DNA from 3 places in the Blautia sp. KLE_1732_HM_1032 genome. Region 1 is predicted to be linked to each of the others. Evidence: predicted binding sites of a transcription regulator. Region 1 holds the regulator's gene; each other region holds the start of a gene.
The links. The regulator NrdR, encoded in region 1, represses ribonucleotide reductase genes. The targets are predictions, from matches to a motif close to CACAANATNTTGTG.

Region 1 (6,144 bases):
AGCTGACGGATAATGGATATGTACTCCTGAAATTTTTTATGCAGATCGATCGGAAAGAACAGGAAAAACGTATGGGCATCCTTCTGGAAAGCAAGGATACCAGATGGAGAGTCAATGAATATGATCTCTGGCAGAATGATCATTATAAGAAGTGCAGAAAGATTTTCGACCAGTATATGCAGGATACCAATACATCTGCGGCTCCATGGTATATTGTCGATGCCGGTGACCGGAAGTGGGCAGAACTGCAGGTACTGGAAACCATGATTAGCAATATAGAGGTTGCCATGGAAAACAGCAAACATGCAGTGCCGATCCTGCAGAATGTTTTTCCTCTGATGGAGATGCCCAGATTAAGCGAGATTCCTCTGGATGGAAAAGAAGTGGGGGATGAAGAGTACAAGGCTGAGCTTAAGGAACTGCAGGCAAAGCTTGGAAGCCTGCATAACCGTCTTTACCGAAAAAGAGTGCCTGTGATCATCACCTATGAAGGCTGGGATGCTGCCGGAAAGGGAGGAAATATCAAGAGGATCACGGAGGCTCTTGATCCCCGTGGATTTGAGGTACATCCTATCGCAAGTCCGGAGCCTCATGAAAAAGCCCGTCATTATCTGTGGCGTTTCTGGACAAGGCTTCCCAAGGATGGTCACATTGCCATCTTTGACCGGACGTGGTACGGAAGAGTGATGGTAGAACGTCTGGAGGGCTTCTGCAGCGAGAATGACTGGAGACGTGCCTACAATGAGATCAATGAATTTGAGAAGGAGCTTTCTGACTGGGGCGCTGTGATCGTGAAATTCTGGGTCCACATTGATAAGGACACCCAGCTTGCCAGGTTCAACGACCGCCAGAGCAATCCGGAAAAACAGTGGAAGATCACGGATGAGGACTGGAGAAACCGTGAAAAATGGGATCAGTATGAAACAGCAGTAGATGAGATGCTTCAGAAAACCAGCACTGCTTATGCACCATGGCACATTCTGGAATCCGTAGATAAGAAATATGCAAGGCTGAAGGCGCTTCGGATCGTGATCGAAGAAATTGAGAAAGCGCTGAAATAAGAGATAAAAGCTGCGGCAGGATAACAGATATTCTGCTGCAGCTTTTTGTCTGAAGAGAGATGAATCAATTCCGGAGATAGTTTCGCATACTGCGAAGAGCATGTTTTTCCAGTCGGCTGACCTGAGCCTGGGAGATACCAATCTCATCAGCTACCTCCATTTGGGTTTTTCCCTCGTAGAAGCGGAGATCGATAATGTGACGTTCACGCTCTCCAAGCCGGTTCATGGCATCTCGAAGAGAAATATCCTCCACCCAGTTTTCTTCCAGGTTCTTTTTATCACTGATCTGATCCATAACATATAGGGTATCTCCGCCTTCGGAATACACGGGCTCAAAAAGGCTTACCGGGCTCTGGATCGCATCCATGGCATAGACGATCATTTCCTTGTCGATACCGATCTCATCAGCGATTTCTGCAATGGTAGGCTCTTTGAGATGCTGCCGCATATAGTTTTCCCGGGTATAGATGGTTTTGTAAGCGATATCCCGCAGAGAACGGCTGACCCGTATGCTGTTGTTATCACGGAGATATCTTCGGATCTCTCCGATGATCATGGGAACTGCATAGGTGGAAAATTTTACCTGAAGAGTGGTGTCGAAATTATCGATCGCTTTGATCAGGCCGATGCAGCCGATCTGAAAAAGGTCATCCGGATTTTCACTGCTGTTCTGAAAACGCCGGATCACGCTTAAAACAAGCCGCAGATTGCCTTTGATGTACAATTCCCTGGCTTCTTCATCGCCAGCTTTGATTCTTTTAAAGAGCTCCGCCTTTTCTTCCTGATCGAGAACGGGAAGGGTTGAGGTATTTACTCCGCAGATTTCAACTTTATTCAGTGCCATCTTAGAATCCTCCTTGTCTTGTCAGTACATTAAGATGATTCTCAGAGGGCGGTTGAAATATACTTTTTCAGGGAAAATATAAAAAATAAAGGGCCTTGACAATAAGGAGGTATTTATTCTCCGGACAGCAGTTTTTCATTACGGAAATCAACAAGGATGATATCTTCGCCGATCTGGCGGATGCAGTCCCATGGAATGGAATATTCATTTTCTTTGGAAAAACACCAGCAAAATTTTCCCGGTTCCGGCATGATCAGGGCTTTCAGACGTGCGGTTTCACAGCAGAATTCCACATCAAGAGGGCAGCCAAGACTGCGGCAGGTATGGATATTGATCACTTCTTTTTGTTTCAGCTCACAGATGCGCATAAATTCATCACCTGGTATGATTTTATGGAAAATCTGTAAAATTTATGCAAGTCCGATTATTGACACATTATGTGCATTTATTTTATAATAAAAACAAATTTAGTAATGATTTACTGATCCGGAAAGGGGGAGAGTTCTGTGAGATGTCCGTTCTGTAACCAGGATAATACAAGAGTTGTAGATTCCAGACCTGTAGAGGATACCAATTCCATCCGCCGCCGCCGTCTCTGTGATGCCTGCGGAAAGCGTTTTACAACTTATGAGAAGGTGGAAACGATTCCGCTGACTGTGATCAAGAAGGATCAGAACCGGGAAAGCTATAAACGTTCCAAGATCCAGGATGGTGTTCTTCGTGCTTGCTATAAGCGCCCCATTCCCATTGAGAGAGTGGAAGAGATGATCGATTCCATAGAAGGAGATATTTTCCGGTCAGAAGACCGTGAGATCAGCAGTACCAAGATCGGAGAGATCGTTATGGAGCATCTGAAGGATCTGGATGCGGTGGCGTATGTACGATTTGCGTCTGTATACAGAGAGTTTAAAGATGTCAGTACCTTTATGGATGAGCTGAAGAAGCTGATCAATTAAGAGATTAAATGAATAGACTGCAAATGCAGGAGATTTCAGGCCGATTGTCAAAAGACAACCGGCCTTTTTTGAACGCAGATCGCGAAGCGACTGCGTTCATGAGCAAGTAGCGAAGCGGATTGCGAATGTCCGCTTTACACATGAATGTTTGATTTTTCAAAGATCGTAAAAGTGGATACAAAAAAACAGGAACCGCCTGGGAAAAATCCTCTGCGGTCCCTGCTATAAATATATATTAATGATTCAGGAAACTTAATTAAACAATACCCTGAGCTTTCATAGCGTCAACAACTTTTTCGAAGCCGGCGATGTTTGCACCTACAACATAGTTGTCTTCCATACCGTAACGTTTAGCAGCGTCATCAGCTTTGTGGAAGATATCGATCATGATGTGGTGGAGTTTCTCATCAACCTCTTCTCTTGTCCAGGAAAGTCTCATGGAGTTCTGGCTCATCTCAAGTGCAGATGTGGCAACACCGCCAGCGTTTGCGGCTTTACCAGGCATGAAGAGAACACCGTTCTCCTGAAGGTATGTTGTTGCATCAAGAGTAGTAGGCATGTTTGCACCTTCAACGACGTATTTGCAGCCATTTGCAACCAGTGTTTTAGCTCCGTCAAGACCAAGCTCGTTCTGAGTAGCACATGGAAGGTAGATATCACATTTGATATTCCAGATGCCAAGTCCCTCAGTGTAGGTAGCACCCTCAACACGGTCTGCATATTCTTTGATACGTCCACGTTTTACTTCTTTGATATCCTTTACGACGTCAAGGTTGATTCCGTTCGGATCGTAGACATATCCGTTGGAGTCGTTCATTGCAACAACCTTGGCACCAAGCTGAGTAGCTTTCTCAACAGCGTAAATAGCTACATTACCGGAACCTGTTACAACGATTGTTTTTCCTTCTACGGAATCATTGTGAGCTTTGGCGATCTCGTTGAGCATGTATACAACACCGTAACCGGTAGCCTCTGTACGGATCAGGGAACCTCCGAAGGAAAGACCCTTTCCTGTAAGGACACCCTCATAAAGGCCACGGATTCTCTTATACTGTCCGAAGAGATAACCGATCTCACGTCCGCCGACACCGATGTCACCAGCCGGAACATCTGTATCTGCGCCGATATATTTGCAAAGCTCTGTCATAAAGCTCTGGCAGAATGCCATAACCTCTCTGTCAGATTTACCCTTAGGATCGAAGTTGGAGCCACCTTTTCCACCGCCGATCGGAAGGCCTGTAAGAGAGTTTTTAAAGGTCTGCTCAAAACCAAGGAATTTCAGGATACCCTGATTTACAGAAGGATGGAATCTTAAGCCGCCTTTGTATGGTCCGATGGCGCTGTTGAACTGAACACGATATCCCTTGTTAACCTGTACAGTTCCGTTATCATCGATCCACGGTACTTTGAAGGAGATGATCCTCTCTGGCTCTACAAGACGCTCAAGGATGGAAAGTTTACGATACTCTTCCTCATTTTTGTCAATTACGACTTTAAGGGAATCGAGAACTTCCTTAACTGCCTGATGGAATTCTGGCTCGCCAGGATTCTGTGCTACAACTCTTTCATAAACTTCTTCTGTGTAAGACATTGTTGTTTCCTCCTCATCACATATTAAATTGCGTTGAAAACTAAATTCGAGTGCTATTATACATTAACATGCTAAAAAAGGGAAGTGCTAAATTTGATTTTTTTAAATTTTTATTTCTTGCGTTGAAAGCCTAAATGTGAGATGATATAGAATAAATATTTTTTGACTATGAAATTAAAATGGTTAAATAATAGTGAAAATTAGAAGAGGAGTGGTTTTTATGAGAACATTCGGGAAATCATCAAAGCTTGACAACGTGCTGTACGATGTGCGCGGACCGGTTGTGGATGAGGCTGCCAGAATGGAAGAAGATGGAATGGAGATTCTGAAGCTGAATATTGGTAATCCGTATCCATTTGGGTTTTCAGCACCTCAGGAAGTGATCCTGGATATGCTGAGTAATGTTCGTACTTCCCAGGGATATTCCGATTCCAAGGGCATTTTTTCTGCAAGAAAAGCGATCATGCAGTATGCACAGCTTCGCGGGATCCCGGGAGTTACCATTAATGATATTTATACGGGAAATGGTGTCAGTGAACTGATCAACCTCTGTATGCAGGCGCTGCTTGATAACGGGGATGAGATCCTGATCCCGGCTCCGGATTATCCGCTGTGGACAGCTACTGCAACACTGGCAGGCGGAAATGTAGTTCATTATATCTGTGACGAACAGTCTGACTGGTATCCGGATATTGAGGATATCAAGAGCAAGATCACACCAAGGACCAAGGCGATCGTTATCATCAATCCCAATAACCCTACAGGTGCAGTATATCCGAAGGAGATCCTGGAACAGATTGCAGACATTGCAAGAGAAAATGAGCTGATCATCTTTTCTGATGAGATCTATGACCGTCTTGTTATGGATGGATATAAACATACATCGATTGCATCCCTTGCACCCGATGTGTTCTGTGTAACATTTTCAGGATTGTCCAAGTCTCATATGATCGCAGGTTTCCGCATCGGATGGATGATTTTAAGTGGTGCAAAAAGTAAGGCGAAGGGTTATATAGAGGGAATCAATATGCTCTCTTCCATGCGTCTCTGTTCAAATGTTCCGGCACAGTCCATTGTACAGACTGCACTTGGCGGATATCAGAGTGTCAATGAATATACGCAGCCGGGCGGACGTGTTTATGAGCAGAGAGACTTTATTTACAAGGCACTGAATGATATTCCGGGAATTTCCGTTGTAAAACCACATGCGGCATTTTATATATTCCCGAAGATCGATACTGAGAAATTCAATATTTTCAATGATGAACAGTTTGCTTTGGATTTTCTTCATGAGAAACAGGTGCTTGTTGTTCCGGGCAAGGGATTCAACTGGAACCAGCCGGATCACTTCCGTATTGTTTATCTGCCGGATATCCGCCAGCTTGACAAGGCAATGAAGAAGATGAAAGAGTTCTTTGCTACATATAAGCAGGGCTGATCGCAGATAGACAAGAAGAGATTTGCGATCCGCATTCGCTGCCTGCTCATAACCGATAAACTGTAAAGCAGGTATTCGGTTATATTTTCGGCATAGACCGGAACCGAAAAAAATGTTATAATATATCTGAAATATCCCGGCCAGCTACGCCGGGATATACAAATAAGACCAGAATTGCTTGAGAGGGGAATGAGGAGGGACCGTTATCGAACAGCAATAAAACAGAAATCGAAAGGGGAAATAACTGATGAGCA
Region 2 (6,144 bases), 710 kb from region 1:
TTTTGCATGCGGCTGTGCTTTTCCTTTCCAGGGGGAGCATTTCGCATGCGGCAGGTGCGAGGAGGGGAAGCATTCATAGTTGCGAAGGCCATCGTCCCCTCCTCGCGCTCCTCCCCTCCCGGCCACGCCGCTGTTCTGTGTTGTGGAATGTGTTACTTTTCTGACGGGGCGATGGATTCTACGGTATTGGATATTGTAGGTTGTGCCGATATAAGTAACTGATATGCTTTCTTGATTCAGGTCAAGCGGATATTCGCAATCCGCTTCGCTACTTGCTCATAACTGCTCCGCAGTTTATCAGATAGAGCCTGCACTTCTCCTGATACAAGCAAGTCCTCACCCACTGCTTATTGCTTTTCGCAACTCTGCAGGGGACTTACTTGATTCAGTTAAATATCACAGAATATAAATCTCATATCAGGGAACAGGCCCGCTATGCGGGCCGCTTTCTCGTCCGCCCTCATCCATCGGCTCAGCCTTGAATTCCCGATACCGTCGAATCCATCGCCCTATACAAAACGTATCACACACCACAACGTACGTTCAAAAAAGCGTGCCCGGAAAGGGGGAGCGCGAGGGGGAAAAACGGGCTTCGCAACTTTGAGTGCTTTCCCCCTCGCAAATTTCCGCCGGGAAACAATTCCCGGATCCCCCACGCGGTATTACAGCGGTATATATTCATACATTAAAGTGTAACACTTTCAATCATTAAACCCATGTATAAGTATACCATCCCGACATGAAATGTCAACCACCTTTCCCAAAAACGAAAATCCCCCAAAAAATATAAAAACAAAAAGACAAAAAATAAAAAATTATATAAAAAAGACCAGACGCACATCCAAACAGACATACGTCCAGCCATTTTAATTACAATTTACAATTGCACCGAAGAGCTCAATCCAGCTCTTCATCCACATACTTCTGAATGTTAGAAGCATTCACATACTTCTTAACCCGTGCCCCGTCAGTGATTACAAGTGTAGGCGCCTGACGGATCCCATACTGCTTGACAAGCTCGGGATTCTGCTCAGCATCGATGATCTCCAATTCTTCGCCTTCCAGCATTTTCTTTGCCATACGGCAGTTCGGACAAGTGCTGGTCGTAAAAAGATATTTATGAGATTCCACAGGCTGGATCTCCACCTCGTTACCCTTCATGGTCATCACACTGGTATGGACCTTTTTCAGCTGGGAATGGGTAATATCATAGAGGGTACGGTTCTTGTACTCCTGGGTCTTACCATCGTTCCAGTTCTGTACAGGACGGTAATATCCTGTGATACGGCTGTAAACCTCAGCCTTCTTTCCACATTTCGGGCAGGTGAAATGCTCGCCGCTGATGTAGCCATGCTCCTGACATACGGAATAGGTCGGTGAGATGGTGTAATAGGGCAGGCGATAATTCTCTGCGATCTTACGTACCAACGCTGCCGCTGCCTTCCAGTCCGGAAGCTTCTCCCCAAGGAATGCATGGAATACGGTTCCTGAAGTATACAGAGTCTGCAGATCGTCCTGAATATCCAGTGCGTCAAAAATATCCGCAGTGTAATCAACCGGCAGATGAGAGCTGTTTGTGTAATACGGAGTGTCGCCCTCTTTTCCCGCTGTTTTGATATCCGGATAACGGCTTCTGTCGTGTTTGGCAAGACGGTATGCAGTGGACTCTGCCGGTGTTGCCTCCAGATTGAAAAGCTCTCCCGGATACTGCTCCTGATAGTCTGAAAGACGGCTTCTCATATGCTCCAGAACCTCTTTTGTAAACTTCTGGGTTTCCGGATCTGTCATGTCTTTTTTCAGCCAGCAGGCATTTAAGCCCGCTTCGTTCATTCCCACAAGACCGATGGTGGAAAAATGATTGTCAAAGCTTCCAAGATATCTCTTCGTGTACGGATACAGTCCCTCATCCAGAAGCCTGCTGATCACATCTCTCTTGATATGAAGAGATCTTGCGGAGATATCCATCATGTGGTCCAGGCGCTGATAAAATTCCTTCGGCGTTCTGGAAAGGTATGCGATACGCGGCATATTGATGGTAACAACGCCTACAGAGCCTGTGCTCTCACCGGAGCCAAAGAATCCACCACTCTTTTTGCGGAGCTCACGGAGATCCAGACGGAGGCGGCAGCACATGCTGCGGATGTCGCTTGGCTTCATATCACTGTTGATATAATTGGAAAAATACGGAGTACCGTACTTGGAAGTCATCTCAAAGAGAAGACGGTTGTTCTCGGTATCAGACCAGTCGAATTCCTTTGTGATGGAGTAGGTCGGGATCGGATACTGGAATCCACGTCCGTTGGCATCTCCCTCAATCATGGTCTCGATAAATGCCTTATTGACCATATCCATTTCTTTCTTACAGTCTTTGTATTTGAAATCCATGTCCTTGCCGCCTACGATAGCCGGAAGCTCTGCAAGGTCGTCCGGAACGGTCCAGTCCAGTGTAATGTTGGAAAATGGTGCCTGAGTGCCCCAGCGGCTTGGAGTATTTACGCCATATACAAAGGACTCAATGCATTTCTTAACCTCCGGATAGGAAAGGTTGTCTGCCTTTACAAAAGGTGCCAGATAAGTATCAAAGGATGAAAATGCCTGTGCGCCCGCCCATTCGTTCTGCATGATACCCAGGAAATTCACCATCTGGTTGCAGAGTACACTTAAATGCTTTGCAGGTGCAGAAGTGATCTTACCCTCAATACCACCAAGTCCCTCTCGGATCAGCTGCTTCAGGGACCAGCCTGCACAGTAACCGGTCAGCATGGACAGATCATGGATATGGATATCTGCATTTCTGTGTGCATCTGCGATCTCGTTGTCGTAGATCTCAGACAGCCAGTAGTTTGCGGTAACTGCTCCGGAGTTGCTTAAGATCAGACCTCCTACAGAATAAGTAACCGTTGAGTTCTCCTTTACACGCCAGTCCTCAACCTTTACATAGCTGTTTACGATTTCTTTATAGTCAAGGATGGTGGATTTCATATTGCGGATCTTCTCACGCTGCTTACGATAAAGGATATACGCCTTGGCAACATCAGAATATCCGGCCTGGATCAGTACGTTCTCCACACTGTCCTGGATATCCTCAACAGAAATCCGGTTGTTCTCGATCTTATTCTGAAAATCCGCTGTAACACGAAGTCCCAGAAGATCGATCATATCCGAACTGTAATTCTTACCTTTGGCATCAAATGCCTTATCAATTGCCGCAGTGATCTTCCCCATTTTAAATTCGTCTAATTCACCGTCTCTTTTTACTACCTGAAACATAAGAAAATGCCTCCCTCATGCATTTATTTATAAGCGGATATTTCATTCCGCCTCACTTGCCTGCTTACGAACACACTCCGTTTCACGATCTGTGTTCAAAGCGCTGTAGGCTTATTGTATCAGACACGCCTCTTTGCGTCAACATAAAAAGCACCATATATAGTGCCCGTTTTGTTCACGGTACTATATATGGTACTGAGTAGATATTTTAACATTATGTGACTTTCGGATAGATTTCCCGCGGAACTCTTGCTTTTACAGCAATCCCTCCTTCGGTATACTCTTCCGAAAGAAGCTGTCCATACTCACGGATCAGCTGGATCTGACCGGCCTCCGAATAAGGAAAAAGCCGTTCCATATAAATCTGTCCTTCTGCCAGTATCTCAGAAAGAAGCTGCTTAAATTCCTCAAGCCCCTCTCCTGTCCGTGCGGAAATCTTCAGCGTATGGTCTGCTCGGAGATCCCGAAAGCTCTCCCCGGAAACACGGTCCTGCTTGTTAAAAAGTGTGATCGTCTTTTTTCCCAGAGCACCAAGCTCTTTCAGGGTTTCATATACGATATGCATCTGTATCTCCGCCTGAGGATTGGATGCATCTACCACATGAATGATATAATCCGCATATTTGGCTTCCTCCAGAGTACTCTTGAAGGCTTCCACCAGATTGTGGGGAAGCTTGCGGATAAAGCCTACGGTATCCGTAAGAAGAAGCTGCTGTCCGTCATCCAGTGTCAGAAGACGGGTAGTCGGATCCAGTGTGGCAAACAGCTTATCCTCCGAAAGCACCGAAGCGCCTGTCAGTGTATTCAGAAGTGTTGACTTTCCTGCATTGGTATAGCCAACAATGGCTGCTGTCTTCAGATTTCCCACAGCTCTTCTGGAACGGATCAGCTCTCTGTGCTTTTCTACCTGGGAAAGCTCCTGCTTCAGTGCGGATATCCTGTTCCGGATCAGACGACGGTCTGTCTCCAGCTTTTTCTCACCAGGGCCTCTGGTTCCGATTCCTCCTCCAAGTCGCGAAAGAGAAGAACGTAGTCCCACAAGACGTGCAGACCTGTAACGAAGCTGTGCAAGTTCTACCTGGATCTTGCCTTCACTTGTGACGGCACGCTTCGCAAAAATATCAAGGATCAGCAATGTACGGTCCATGACTTTGCATTCCAGTTCCCGCTCCAGATTGTTCATCTGTGCAGGAGAAAGCTCATCGTCACAGATCACACCATTGGCATTCAAAGCATAGAGAAGACCTTTTACCTCCTCGATCTTGCCTTTTCCGATATAGGTACCGGGGTGTACTGCCTCACGGTTCTGGATGATCCTGCCAGCAACGGCCGCACCGGCTGTAGCCGCAAGCTCCCCAAGTTCATCCAGGGATTCCTCCATGTCATCCCCCAGATTCGCTTGGACACCGATCAGGATGACACGGTCCTGTATTTCCTCAAAATATTCCATATCAGCCCTCCGAAGACGTTCTGGTTTTCAGGAAAGCCAGCTCTTTTTTTGCGGCGGAATCTTCCGGGAACATATCAATATATTCCTGCGCCTTGGTCAGTGCAGTGGCAAAATCCAGTTTTTTCTCATAGGCTACGATCTCGTTGAACAGAAGGCTCTGCATCTCGTCTGTGGTAGCAGTAGGAAGGCCTTTTGTAATATTATCAAGAGCGGAATCATAATCCCCGTTCCGGATATCACACAGTGCCAGGCCGTTATATCCCTTGGCGGAATCTCCCACTGCGGAAATATACTGTTTGTACATTGCCTGGGCATTTTCCACATCGTCCTGGGCCAGATATACCATTCCCATGAGAAGAAGGGCCTCTGTATTATCCTTTTTGGATGCTTCCAGGAGCTCTTTTTTTGCATTGGTGTAGTCTTCCATATAGTAGTAGACACGGCCTCTGTCACAGTGCTCCTGGGCGTCCTTGGCCTCAGAAGAAAGAGCTGCCTCCAGATATCTGGTTCCGTCTGCTTCCATATCTTTATCCAGGTATGCCTCATAGATCTGGATCGCCATATCATAGGTGGAATCTTCCCCATAGGCCTGCTTGAAGTTCGATGCCGCTTCCTCGTAGGAATCCATGGCAAGGGCAACTTTTCCGGTGAGGAAATAACTGCTTGCATCCATGGAAAAATCTTCTCCAAGTGTCTGGCAGTCTGCCATGGCATCCTCATAATTTCCGGCCTTCAGCTCTGCGGTAGCACGGTAGGACAGGATATCCTTCCGGAGGCTTTTGCTGACTTTATCGCAGTTTAACGCTTCTGTGAAGTTATTCACCGCATCTTCATATTTACCGAGACGTAAGCTTGCAATACCTGCCCCACGGTAGGACTGTGCCAGTTTTACCCCGTTCTGGATAGAACTCTGATACTCCTCCAGGGCATACTTGTAACTTCCCTGGGAAAGATCTTTTCCGGCCTGTTCGTATGTTTTTGTTTTTTCACTGCCGCAGCCGCCCAGAAGCAAAGCTCCTGTAACGGCTGCAAGAATCAATACGGTCTTTGTATTTTTCATGGAATTCCTTATTCTACAACAAGCCCTTCGGCTTCCATTACATCAACAACACTGTCTACATATTTATGGCAGAGTTCATCGGTTCCTGCTTCTACCATAACACGGATCAGCGGCTCTGTACCGCTCTCACGTACCAGGATACGGCCATCATCGCCAAGTGCCTCTGCCGCAGCCTCGATGGATGCTTTTACCTTCTCATTCTCCAGTGCTGTTTTCTTGTCGGAAACGCGCACATTGCGGAGAAGCTGCGGGTAAACCTTCATCTCCTTGGCAAGGTCGCAGAGTGTGGCTTTCTGGTCCACACATGCTTCCATGATCATCAGGGATGTGAGGATTCCGTCACCGGTAGCAGAATAACGGCTGA
Region 3 (6,144 bases), 700 kb from region 1:
ATCTATAAACCGGTCAGCACAGTTCTGACACAGGTTGTCATCGATCCATACGATGAAGCATTTGCAGAGCCGGAAAAGATCATTGGACGTGTTCTTAACGCAGAAGAGGCCGAGGCTGAAGAAGAAAAAGGAAACTTTGTCACAAAGGTGGGCGAGGGCCAGTACAGACGTATCCTTGCAGCACCGAAGCCACAGAAGATCGTAGAGATTGAAACCGTAAAGGTCCTCTCTGCAGCAGAGCAGATCGTCATTGCCGCAGGCGGTGGCGGAATCCCGGTTCTTGAGCAGGGAACTCAGCTGAATGGTGCCAGCGCCATCATCGAGAAAGACCTGGCAGCAGGACTTCTTGCAGAAGAACTGAACGCTGACACTCTGATGATCCTTACAAGCGTCGAGAAAGTAAGCCTTGACCATAATACGGATCACGAATCTTATCTGGATACTATTTCCACAGAAGATGCCAAGAAATATATTGCCGGCAAACAGTTTGCGGCAGGCTCCATGCTTCCTAAGATCGAAGCAGGTGTTTCCTTCGTGGAGAAGGGAACCGGACGCCGTACCATCATCACAGACATGGTCCATGCAAAAGACGGCTACCGTGAGAAGACCGGGACTATCATTAAATGATCATTTTACGGACTCAGAATACAAAGTGAACTATAAAACTTCACTTTACATAAAAATATCCCGCAGACGGCTACTGGTCTTACCTGCAGCTCTGCGGGATATTTTTATACTGTCTGGCTGTCCGATCACTGTTCCACAGTTGATCGGACAGCCAGCATTTACATAGATTTTCGCTCAGCGATCTCAGCCATCTTCGCCTCATTCAGGCGGGTATCTCCATGGACACGGCTGTAGGAAAGATATCCGTTCATACGGTCGATCTTGGTCAGATTTCTGGAACCGCAGACAGGGCATACATCCATCTCCAGTTCCTCATGACCACAATCGTCACAGTATGCAAGAGAAAGGTTCACTCCTTCATAATATCCCAGATCCATGGCTCTGCGGATCAGTGTACGGATAGCTTCCTTATTGTAGCCGATCGGATAACGTACATACTGAATCTTACCTCCATTGCAGAGTTCCCAGAAACGTCCCTCCAGATCCTGTTTCTCGATCGGAGTTACATCCTCTGTTACATGGCAGTGGAAGCTGTTGCTCACATATGGTCTGTCAGAAACGCCCTCAATGATTCCATACATCTTACGGAACTGCTCTACCTGCAGGCCACAAAGACTCTCTGCCGGTGTTCCGTAGATCGCATAAAGATAACCATCTTCCTTCTTGTACTGATTTACCTTGTCATTGATATATTTCAGGACCTCCAGAGCAAACGCCCCATCCTCGGCAATGGATTTGCCATTGTAAAGTTCCTGAAGCTCATTTAACGCTGTGATACCGAAGGAAGCTGTCATAGGCTTCAGGATCTTGCCAATCTTTTCATTCGGTTTCAGATGTCCGCCGTAGAAACCGCCTTCACAATATGCAAGCGGGTTGGTGGATGCACGCATCTGTCCCAGATATTCGTAAGTGCGGATGTGCAGGTTACGGATCATTTCCAGATAGAAATCCAGAACCTCATAAAAATCTCTGCTCTCCGCTCTGGCCTTTGCAAGGATCATCGGAAGATGAAGGCTTACCGCACCAATGTTAAAACGTCCCACAAAAACAGGCGTATCATTCTCATCCGCCGGCTCCATACCGCCACGCTCATACCACGGACTTAAGAAAGCACGGCATCCCATCGGGCTGATGACCTTCTTGTATTTCCTGTACATACTGGAAATATAGCCTGCGCCGGACATAGACAGCCAGTCCGGATACATGGTTTTGGAGGAACACTCCACACCAGCCTCAAAAATATCCTCACAGCACTTTCCTGGACCATGGATCTCTTTGTCATAAAGGAATACGATCTTCGGGAAAAGTACCGGTTTCTTGTGTCCGGCCTTACCCTGTCCTCCCTGATGGACCTCAAGAAGGGAAATCGTACACATCTTCTCAAACTGCTCGGTTCCGAGACCAAGTGTCACCGTAACAAACGGATAATCACCTCTGGAAGAACCGACGGTATTCAGCTTGTACTCAATTCCCTGCCAGCCCTGGTCATAATCCCTGCGGACCTTATCAAGAGCATACTCAATAGCTCTCTCCTCACGGCCACTCCAGCTCTCATCCGAGTATTTCATAAATTCGGAAATATATTTATCATAGCTCTTCTTTGCATACGGTGCCAGGATCTTATCAACCTCCGGCACTGTAAAGCCACCATACTGCTGTGCTGCTGTACTGAGAATGATATCCCCCATAACATCAAAGGCTGTATCCAGAGTCTTCGGCTCGTTATACCAGACATTGCCCATCTCAAAACCGCCACTTAAAACAGCTGCCACATCGAACAGACAGCAATTCATGGTATCCAGACGTGCAGACTGGTCATGAATATAAATGTAGCCGTCCTTACATGCCTGAAGCTCATTACGGTTCATAAAAAACTTCCGATAGAGTTCCTTGTTCAGCTCATTAAAGATCAGGCTTCGTTTCGTGGCAACAAGGGCGCTGTCTGTATTGGCATTACTTTTATCACCGATATAACGGATCGCCTGACTCTTGGTATAGACATCATCCATCATATGGATAAAATCCAGCTTGTAATTCCGATAATCACGGTAGCTCTTGGCAACTGCCGGATTCACACGCTCCAGAGCCCCCTCCACGATGTTGTGCATCTCCTGGATCTCGATCTCATTCTTTCCAAGGGAATCCGCATGCTCCTGGGCAAAACGGCAGATAAAATCCTTCTCCTCGTCTGAAAAAGTATAAAGAATACGCTCTGCGGATTTGTTCACGGCAGCCACGATCTTCTGCGGATTAAACTCCTCTCTTGTCCCGTCTTTCTTGATCACATATAACATTGCTCATCCCTCCCTGTGCTATATATAAGTCGCTATGCAAAATACTATATATAGTACCTATATCCTCTATATATTGTTTTTCATCTATATGTTGTGCTAGGCATGAGTATAACACAGCTGAGGAGAAAAGAAAAGGGATATTTCTGTATACACGAAAATACAGACACTTAGCACTGCCTGATCTCACTGCAGAAATATTCTCACAAATTCGTTCCGATCCAGTCTGCAAGAAAATCCCATAATTTCGGAAGCAGAATGGCCAGTGTCACTATAAACCATATGATCCAGCCTGCCCCGCTGCTTTTCTGATCTTTTTTTTGCTGTTTTTTTCCCTGATCTAAAACTTCTGCACGATTTCTGCCCATCGTTGTTTTATTCCTGGTATTAACTGCCGCTACAGTCTTACGTCCGGCTGCTGCACCTGCATTCCGGCTTCCGGTTAGATTCCGATTCAAATCGGTATTGCGGCTTGCATTCGTATTCCGGTTTATGTTTGTATTCCGGTTTACGTTCGTATTCCGGTTTACGTTTCCGTTATGTTGTGTTGTTTGATCAGCATCCTGTCCATACTGCCGCATCATATCCCGCACTTTGGCGGAAGCATGTTTATAATGTATCTCCCGGGGCTCATTCAGATGATATAACACCTCATCATTTCTGTAAGGCATCCCACATAATGAACACCTGCCATTTACAACCTTACCCCCACAAACCTGACACCTTTGACCTGCCATAAGCTCCCTCCATTCTATCCGTCAAAACGGATATTTATATTTCCATCGTAAACATAAGCATTCTTTTTTCAGTATATCACACCAGGCATTTAATACCCAGTATTTTTCTACGATACCCCAAAAGACTTCCCCTCTCATTATATTGCCACTCCACCCATTTTCTGTTATAATACCCCACAGAGCAATAAGCCTAAAAATCATCAGGAGGAGCCGATAATGAATACAATCACAATCCCCGCAACCTATCATGCAGACCTGAACCTCCATGACACACAGATTGCGATCAAAACCGTAAAAGATTTCTTCCAGCAGACACTCTCACAGAAGCTGAACCTTCTTCGAGTATCCGCTCCAACATTTGTAGCACCGGAATCCGGCCTTAACGACAACCTTAATGGTGTAGAGCGCCCGGTAAGCTTTGATATCAAGGCTATCGAAGGAAGCAACGCCGAGATCGTACACTCCCTTGCCAAATGGAAACGCTACGCACTGAAAAAATACGGATTTTCTCACGGAGAAGGTCTTTACACAGATATGGTAGCCATCCGCCGGGATGAAGATCTGGACAATATCCACTCTGTTTACGTAGACCAGTGGGACTGGGAAAAGATCATCTCCAAAGAAGAGCGTTCCATGGAGACTCTCAAGGAAACCGTACGCACCATTTACAGTGTCCTTCGTAAAACTGAGAAATACATGGCTGTACAGTATGACTACATCGAGGAGATCCTTCCGAAGGATATCTTTTTTATCACAACTCAGGAGCTTCTTGACATGTATCCGGACTGCACACCGAAGGAACGTGAATATCGGATCACCCGTGAAAAGGGTGCTGTCTTCCTTATGAAAGTCGGCAAAACCCTCACCAACGGCGAGCGCCACGACGGACGTGCCCCGGACTATGATGACTGGGAACTGAACGGTGATATCCTCGTATACTATCCGGTACTTGACATTGCCCTTGAGCTTTCCTCAATGGGAATCCGTGTTGACGAGGACGCACTTGACCGCCAGCTTACCGAAGCAGGCTGTGATGACCGAAGAGAGCTTCCATTCCAGAAGGCCATCCTGAACAAAGAGCTTCCGTACACCATCGGTGGTGGTATCGGACAGTCCAGGATCTGTATGTTCTTCCTTCGTAAAGCACACATCGGAGAAGTACATGTCTCTCTCTGGCCGAAGGAGATCACAGATGCTGCAGAGACACACGGACTTCAGCTTCTCTAAAACAGCCTACAGATTTATTTATAATTTTTGCGGAAATGAGGTAATAACGTGAACATTCTGTTTTTTCTGATTCCCAAAAGCGAAGTAGCCTACATCTTTGAGGATGAAACTCTTCGCCAGACCCTCGAAAAAATGGAGCACCGCAAGTACTCCTGCATTCCTATCCTCACCATGGACGGCAAATATCTCGGCACCATCTCAGAGGGAGATCTCCTCTGGGGCATGCGCCGTGCAGATATCCACGACATCAAGGAAACAGAGGGAATCCCAATCATGGCGATCCCACGTCGCGCCACCTACAAACCGGTCCATGCAGATTCCAATATGGAAGATCTCCTGGATCGCGCCATTAATCAGAACTTCGTACCGGTGGTAGATGACCAGGGCTCCTTCATCGGAATCATAACCAGAAAATCTATCATCAAATACTGTTACAACGAAATAAAAGCCGCACAGAAAACTGCCGGTGAAGAAATTCACTGAGCAGCGGAAAGAAAAAGGATTTTTTTGCAACTAGCACTACAAAAAACGGATGCTTTATCTCCTGCAGCATTTCCACAGGAGGATCAAGCATCCGTTTTTAATATTCTTATATTTATAATGTCATTATAATGTCTTTGAAAGAAACTCTCGAAGTCTCTTATTCTTTGGATTTGCAAAGAATTCCTTAGGAGAATTTTCTTCCTGGATCTTTCCTTCATCAATGAAGAGGACTCTGGTTGCCACCTCGCGGGCAAAGCCCATCTCATGAGTTACCACAACCATGGTCATGCCGGATCTTGCAAGCTCCTGCATCAGTTCCAGGACCTCTCCTACCATCTCCGGATCAAGAGCAGATGTAGGCTCATCAAATAGCATCACGTCCGGGTTCATGGCAAGAGATCTTGCAATGGCGATACGCTGCTTCTGACCGCCGGAAAGCATGTCCGGATAGGAATCTGCCTTATCCGGAAGACCTACTCGCTCCAGAAGCTCCAGTGCCGTTTTTTCAGCCTCTTCCTTACTCATAAGATTCAGAGTCACAGGTGCGAGCATAATGTTCTCTTTTACTGTCTTATGTGGAAAAAGATTAAACTGCTGGAATACCATTCCGATCTTCTGACGATGACGGTTGATATCCACCTTGGAATCTGTGATGTCGGTTCCCTCAAAGAGGATTTTTCCCCCGGTCGGCTCCTCAAGGAGATTCAGGGAACGGAGGAATGTAGATTTACCACAGCCGGATGGTCCGATAATGGCTACTACTTCACCTCTGCGGATCT

Region 2: a site for NrdR is predicted at 3,422-3,435, ahead of NQ489_RS15490 (ribonucleoside triphosphate reductase). Genes of this name have one in related genera too.
Region 3: a site for NrdR is predicted at 2,964-2,977, ahead of nrdD (anaerobic ribonucleoside-triphosphate reductase). Genes of this name have one in related genera too.

The regions. Positions count from the first base shown of each region.
Region 1 is NZ_CP102266.1:2,549,071-2,555,214, reverse strand. It holds gene pap (polyphosphate:AMP phosphotransferase) at 1-1,061, shown strand, start outside; gene sigG (RNA polymerase sporulation sigma factor SigG) at 1,126-1,905, opposite strand; gene NQ489_RS12255 (YlmC/YmxH family sporulation protein) at 2,019-2,273, opposite strand; gene nrdR (transcriptional regulator NrdR) at 2,412-2,861, shown strand; gene gdhA (NADP-specific glutamate dehydrogenase) at 3,118-4,452, opposite strand; gene NQ489_RS12240 (aminotransferase class I/II-fold pyridoxal phosphate-dependent enzyme) at 4,673-5,890, shown strand; gene NQ489_RS12235 (citrate/2-methylcitrate synthase) at 6,138-6,144, shown strand, end outside.
Region 2 is NZ_CP102266.1:3,259,320-3,265,463, forward strand. It holds gene NQ489_RS15490 (ribonucleoside triphosphate reductase) at 898-3,270, opposite strand; gene hflX (GTPase HflX) at 3,485-4,720, opposite strand; gene NQ489_RS15500 (tetratricopeptide repeat protein) at 4,722-5,780, opposite strand; gene glmM (phosphoglucosamine mutase) at 5,789-6,144, opposite strand, start outside.
Region 3 is NZ_CP102266.1:3,248,075-3,254,218, forward strand. It holds gene arcC (carbamate kinase) at 1-627, shown strand, start outside; gene nrdD (anaerobic ribonucleoside-triphosphate reductase) at 786-2,921, opposite strand; gene NQ489_RS15440 (hypothetical protein) at 3,122-3,655, opposite strand; gene asnA (aspartate--ammonia ligase) at 3,872-4,882, shown strand; gene NQ489_RS15450 (CBS domain-containing protein) at 4,931-5,365, shown strand; gene NQ489_RS15455 (amino acid ABC transporter ATP-binding protein) at 5,489-6,144, opposite strand, start outside.